Marinobacterium aestuarii: one gene and its partner. The protein of the gene in region 2 interacts with the protein of the main gene of each other region in a pairwise test. Links are inferred from orthologs where the notes say so. Each region holds a gene or a part of one and is shown on either strand. Other genes may lie near its edges. The genes, in order: ptsN and trkA.

Evidence for each region.
Region 1: the proteins of trkA (region 2) and ptsN interact in binary tests that used the Escherichia coli proteins (3 or more experiments, as listed by UniProt). The link is inferred for Marinobacterium aestuarii from one-to-one orthologs.

Annotation. Positions count from the first base shown.
Region 1 is NZ_CP015839.1:1,309,889-1,313,125, forward strand. What follows is about bases 139-3,127. They hold ptsN (PTS IIA-like nitrogen regulatory protein PtsN), read right to left. Parts: upstream 1,868-3,127; coding sequence 1,409-1,867; downstream 139-1,408. Other genes in these bases: A8C75_RS05765 (HPr family phosphocarrier protein), read right to left, coding at 175-444; rapZ (RNase adapter RapZ), read right to left, coding at 487-1,347; hpf (ribosome hibernation promoting factor), read right to left, coding at 1,886-2,176; A8C75_RS05785 (RNA polymerase factor sigma-54), read right to left, coding at 2,227-3,127. Also shown: more of A8C75_RS05785, read right to left, coding at 3,128-3,237. UniProt on the Escherichia coli protein: Seems to have a role in regulating nitrogen assimilation.
Region 2 is NZ_CP015839.1:23,371-26,447, forward strand. Bases 203-3,031 are described here. They hold trkA (Trk system potassium transporter TrkA), read right to left. Parts: upstream 2,391-3,031; coding sequence 1,014-2,390; downstream 203-1,013. Other genes in these bases: A8C75_RS00090 (TrkH family potassium uptake protein), read right to left, coding at 203-999; rsmB (16S rRNA (cytosine(967)-C(5))-methyltransferase RsmB), read right to left, coding at 2,413-3,031. Also shown: more of A8C75_RS00090, read right to left, coding at 1-202; more of rsmB, read right to left, coding at 3,032-3,077. UniProt on the Escherichia coli protein: Part of the constitutive potassium transport systems TrkG and TrkH. May regulate the transport activity of TrkG and TrkH systems. Binds to NAD(+) and NADH.

The DNA of each region.
Region 1 (3,237 bases), 1.3 Mb from region 2 along the record:
ACATCCTTGCGCTGCCCAGGGGCTGGTCTGGAAGGGGGAGCTCAAATGGCTTTGCCCCGGGTGCCGTGCTGGGCGGTTCGGGCCTGATGGCCGGGCTGGGAATGACAGTATACCGGAATCAGGGGGCGGGTATCAGCGGGGGCGGGCGTCGGGCGGGGTGCAAAAACGGTTTTTTTATTCGCCTTCACCAAAATAGTCGTCGATAAGGGCGGTGACGGCATCAATGGCGGCCTGCTCGTCTTCTCCCTCGGCGCGAATCAGCAGTTCGGTGCCTTTGCTGGCGGCGAGCATCATCACAGACATGATGCTTTTGCCGTCGACTTCGCGGCCGTCCTTGTTGATGCGGATCTGGCTGGAAAATTTCCCGGTGGTGCTGATGAGCTTGGCGGCAGCACGGGCGTGAAGTCCCAGCTTATTTATAATAGTGACGTGCTTTTCGATCATGCCGGGCCTTGTCCTCGATCAATATATCCGTTTGTCCCGCGGTTAATTCAGTTCGCGATGACGAACATGCACATTATCCACAGACCGCCGGAAATGACCAGCGAGTTGCTCTGCGATAAAGACCGAGCGGTGTTGCCCGCCGGTACAGCCGATGCCGATGGTGATATAGCTGCGGTTGTTGCTCTTGAAGCGCGGTAGCCATTTGGCGATGAAGTCCCGGATGTCGCCGGTCATTTCCGCCACTTCCGGGGCCTGTTCGAGAAAGCGGATGACGGGATCGTCGAGGCCGGTAAAGCCGCGCAGCTCCGGAATCCAGAAGGGGTTCGGCAGTACCCGCACATCGAAGGTGAAGTCGACATCCAGTGGCACACCGTGTTTGAAACCAAAGGATTCGAACTGGACCGAGAGCTGCTGTTCGGTGCGCTGGGATACGCGCAGCTTGATGCTGTCCCGCAGGTCGTACAGCTTCAAGCGGGTGGTGTCGATGCGCAGGTCAGCCATATTGGCGATGGGTTCGAGCAGTAGCCGCTCGTTTTTTATCGCCTGCTGCAGGCCTGTGTTCTCGCCGGACAGTGGGTGCTTGCGCCGCGTGGCGCTGTAGCGTTTGAGCAGCGTCGGGTCCGAGGCGTCCAGGTAAAGGACCTCGGTATTGACCTCGGCATAGCGGGTGCGCATCTTCTTGAGCAACTTGGGGAACTGACGCAGGTTGCTCAACAGGTTGCGGGCATCAATGCTGACCGCCAGTTTCTCCGGCGGCATAGGGTCCTTCAGCATTTGCTCGATCAGGCTGGGCAGCAGCAGGGCAGGAAGGTTGTCGATACAGTAGAAATCGACATCTTCCAGTGCTTGGAGCGCGGTGCTTTTGCCGGAGCCGGACAGGCCGCTGATGACCACCAGTTTCATGCTGGAGCCATCAGGCGGGATGCTGTGGGGGTAAGCAGGGCCTGTGACATGGGATTTGTACTCAGTGCGATGCCAGACGCAGGGCAGTATCGAATAGCTGCTGGTCAGAAGTGGTATCGCGAAGCGCTGTCAGTACTTCTGCGCGGCTGAAGAGTTCGGCCAGCATGGCCAGGGTTTGCAAATGTTCATCGCTGGCCTCGGAGGGCACCAGCAGTACAAAAAGAAGGTCCACCGGCTGGTTGTCGATGGCGTCAAAATCAATAGGTTCAGCGAGCTTGATCATCATGCCGCTGGCCTGGGTAGCGTTCTCAAGCCGGCAGTGTGGAATGGCGATGCCGCTGCCAATACCGGTGCTGCCAAGCCGTTCCCGGCCAATCAGGCCGCTGAAGATTTCTTCAGCGGCCAGCCCTTGTGCCTGCTCGGCGATCAAGTTACTGGCTGTTTCCAGTACACGTTTTTTGCTGCCCCCATCAAGGTTGCAGAATGTCAGAGCGGGGGTCAGCAGTTCATGCAGATACATGGGCTTATTTGTTTACCGTTATTTGTGGTTTTTGGTTTTTTCTTTGTGCTTGATGATTTGACGGTCAAGCTTGTCGGTCAGACCATCAATGGCGGCGTACATGTCCTGGTGTTCGTGAGTCGCAAACAACTTGCCTCCTGCAAGGTGAACATCGGCTTCGGCCTGCTGACGCAGCTTTTCTACACTCAGGGTAACCTGGACATTGGTGATGTTATCGAAGTGCCGCTCAAGCTTGCCGAATTTACTATGTACATACTCGTGCAGTGCATCGGTAAGTTCGACGTGATGTCCTGTGATGTTGATCTGCATAGTTTTCTCCTAGTCAACAGCGGCGAAAGATCGCCTTGTTTGCATCTCAATTAAACCAGACGCTTGCGCTCATTAGAAGGTGCAATATTCATTGCTTCACGGTATTTCGCCACTGTACGCCTGGCGACTTGAAAACCCTGCTCGTCAAGCAGCGTGGCGATCTTGCTGTCGCTCAGTGGTTTGGTGGTACTTTCCGCTGCCACCAGGCGCTTTATCAGCGCCCGAATGGCGGTGGAAGAGGCGGCGCCGCCGTCGCTGGTACCGACGTGGCTGGAGAAAAAATACTTCAGCTCGAAGATGCCCCGGGGGGTGTGCATGTACTTCTGGGTGGTGACCCGGGAGATTGTGGACTCATGCATCTCGACGGCCTCGGCGATGTCATGCAGCACCAGCGGCTGCATGGCCTCTTCGCCCTGCTCGAGAAAGCCCTCCTGGCGAACGACGATTTCCCGCGATACCTTCAGCAGGGTTTCGTTGCGGCTCTGCAGGCTCTTGATGAACCAGCGTGCTTCCTGCAGGTGGTTCTTCAGATAGGTGTTGTCGGAGCTGTTGTCGGCGCGTCGGATCAGATCCGAGTACTGGGTGTTGATGCGCAGGCGCGGCGCTGTGTCGGGGTTGAGCGCGACCGTCCAGAAGCCCTTGACCTTGGTGACCACAACATCGGGTATCACATATTCGGCGGTGCTGGTGGTGATGCTGGCGCCGGGCTGTGGGTTCAGGCTCTGAATCAGCAGTATGACTTCCTGCAGCTGGTGTTCTTTCAGCCTTGTGCGGCGCAGCAGCTGTTTGTAATCCCGGCTGCCAAGCAGCTGGATAAACTCGCTGACCACGCGAATTGCTTCCTTGCGCCAGGGAGTCGACTCCGGTAGCTGACGCAGCTGAATGGCCAGGCATTCGCCCAGATCCCGGCCGCCGACGCCGGCGGGATCGAACTGCTGGATACGGTGCAGTACGGTTTCGATATCGTCGGAGTCGACGTCTTCGAAATCCTCCGGGTTTTCCTGCTTGAAGTGTTCCAGCAGTTCATCCAGAGATATACGCAGGTAACCGTTGGCATCGAT
Region 2 (3,077 bases):
CGGCAGCATGACCGGCCAGTTGGCGAAGTCCGCGGTGGAGAAACCGGTGGTTGTGGCAATGGATACGACCATAAATACCGCCCGGCGCAGGGCTTCGTTAACGGCGTAGGTTTGCGTCAGCGCCAGTACCATAAAGGTGATCAGGGCGGTGCCGCCGAGCAGCGTCAGGTAGAAGCGAAACTCCGGATCCTGGAAGTAATGACGGATCGAGCGCTGGCGCCAGGCGAAAAAGTGCAGGCCGAAGTTGACCCCCGACAGGAGCATGAAAAAGATCGCGATGCCTTCGATCAGCGGGCTGTCGAAGTAGCCAATGCTGGCGTCATGGGTCGAGAAGCCGCCGATGGCGACGGTCGAGAAACTGTGGGCAATGGCATCGAAGGGGGTCATGCCCGCCAGCCAGTAACCCAGCGCACAGGCGATCGTCAGCGACAGGTAGATATACCAGAGGGCCTTGGCTGTTTCGGTGATGCGCGGGGTGAGTTTCGAGTCCTTTACAGGCCCAGGCGTTTCGGCCCGGTACAGCTGCATGCCACCGATGCCCAGCATTGGCAGTATCGCCACGGCCAGCACTATGATCCCCATGCCGCCCAGCCACTGCAGCTGCTGGCGGTAAAACAGAATCGAGGGGGGCAGCCAGTCGATGCCGGTCATCACTGTGGCGCCGGTGGTGGTGAGCCCCGAGACGGACTCGAATACCGCGTCCACAACACGCAAATGCGGGTAGTCCGCCAGCATCAGGGGGACGGCCCCGAACAGCCCCAGCACTGTCCAGAACAGTACTGTTATCAGAAAACCGTCGCGGGTGCGCAAGTCCTCCCGCACGCGGTGTACCGGCAGCCAGAGAAAGAAGCCGGTGAGCAGTGTAATGGCAAAGCCTGCCACGAAGGACTGGTGTGCCCCATCCTCGTAGATATAGGACACCAGTAGCGCAGGCAGCATGGTGATGCTGAATATCATCAGCAGAATGCCGAGAATTTTTAGAATGACTCTATAGCGCATAGGGTGCTAGCCGCTCAGAAAAAGGCGAGACCAACCTGGAACAAGCGCTCAACGTCGCGGATACGGCGCTTGTCTACCAGGAACAGGATGACGTGGTCGCCATTCTCGATCACGACATCATCGTGGGCGATCAGAACCTCGTCGTTTCGGATGATGGCGCCTATGGTCGTGCCGGGGGGCAGATCTATATCCTCGATGGCCCGCCCCACCACCTTGGAGCTGCGTCTGTCACCATGGGCGACGGCCTCAATGGCTTCGGCGGCGCCGCGACGCAGCGAGTGCACGGCGGCCACATCGCCGCGGCGAACGTGGGTCAAGAGCGCGCTTATGGTGGTTTGCTGCGGTGAAATGGCGATGTCGATCACGCCGCCCTGCACCAGATCAACATAGGCCGGGTTGTTGATCAGCGTCATCACGGTACGGGCGCCCAGGCGCTTGGCCAGCATCGAGGCCATGATATTGGCTTCGTCATCGTTGGTCAGCGCCAGGAAAACATCGGTGTCTTCGATGTTTTCCTCGATCAGCAGATCGCGATCCGAGGCACTGCCGTGCAGGACTATAGTGTTCTCGAGGGTCTTGGCCAGGGTGTTGCAGCGCTGAATACCGCGCTCGATGATTTTGACCTGGAACTGGTTTTCGATATTGGCGGCCAGGCGGGCACCTATATTGCCGCCGCCGGCAATGATCAGGCGCTTGTAGGGATTGTCGAGCCGGCGCAGTTCGCTCATCACGGAACGGATGTCTCGCTTGGCGGCGATAAAGAACACCTCGTCGTCGGCCTCGATCACCGTATTGCCCTGGGGGATAATCGGCCTGTCCTGGCGGAAAATCGCGGCCACACGGGTATCCACGGCGGGCATGTGGGTGCGCAGGTAGGATATTTCGCGCCCGACCAGCGGGCCGCCGTAATAAGCTTTTACCGCCACGAGCTGGGCCTGGCCTTCGGCAAAGTCCAGCACCTGCAGTGCGCCCGGGTGCTGAATGAGGCGCTGAATATGCTGGGTCACCAGCTGTTCCGGGCTGATCAGAACATCCACCGGGATGGCCTGGTTCTTGAAAATTTCCCCTTCCTTGCGCAGGTAGTCGTGCTCACGCACGCGGGCAATCTTGGTCGGGGTATTGAACAGGGTGTGGGCCAGCTGGCAGGCGATCATATTGACTTCGTCACTGTTGGTGACGGCGATCAGCATGTCTGCATCCCGGGCGCCTGCGCGCTCCAGCACGCTGGGGTAGGAGGCCTTGCCTTCGATGGTGCGGATATCGAGCCGATCCTGCAGTTCGCGCAGGCGCGCGCTGTCGGTATCAACAATGGTGATATCGTTGGCTTCAATGGCAAGGTTTTCTGCCAGAGTGCCGCCGACCTGGCCGGCTCCCAGTAGGATGATTTTCATAGGTCAGCGGGGCCTGCCCTGATCAGTTGGCGGGTTTTTCAAGTACAGCGTAGTAAAAACCATCGTGTCCATCTTGCTGCGGGAACAGCTGGCGCCCCAGTGGCCGTGCATGGCCCCAGTCCGCTTCTATGGGCAGGTGGCGAACATCCGGCTGCGCCTTGATGAAGCGGGCGAGCAAGCGCTCGTTTTCCTGCGGGAAGACAGAACAGGTGGCGTAGAGCAGCTTGCCGCCCGGGCTGAGCATGTGCCAGCAGTTGCGCAGAATGCTCAGCTGCAGATCCGCCAGGCGCTTCAGATCTTCGTTGCGGCGCAGGTACTTGATGTCCGGGTGACGCCGGATGACACCGGTGGCGCTGCAGGGGGCATCAATCAGGATGCGGTCATAACTCTCTCCGTCCCACCATTTTTCGCTGGCGGCATCACCCAGGGTGACGGTGCAGCTCAGCTTGAGGCGCTGCAGATTCTGCTGAATGCGTTCGGCACGGCGTGAATCGAGCTCAACCGCTTCCACGCTGGCAAGACCGGGTTCGTGTTCCAGCAGATGACACAGCTTGCCGCCGGGTGCGGCGCAGGCATCCAGTACCCGTTGGCCGGGCTTGAGGTCGAGCAAGGGGGCCGACAGCTGTGCGGCTTCGTCCTGCACGCTGACCAGGCCATCAGCAAAGCCCGGCAGCTCGGTGACATCAC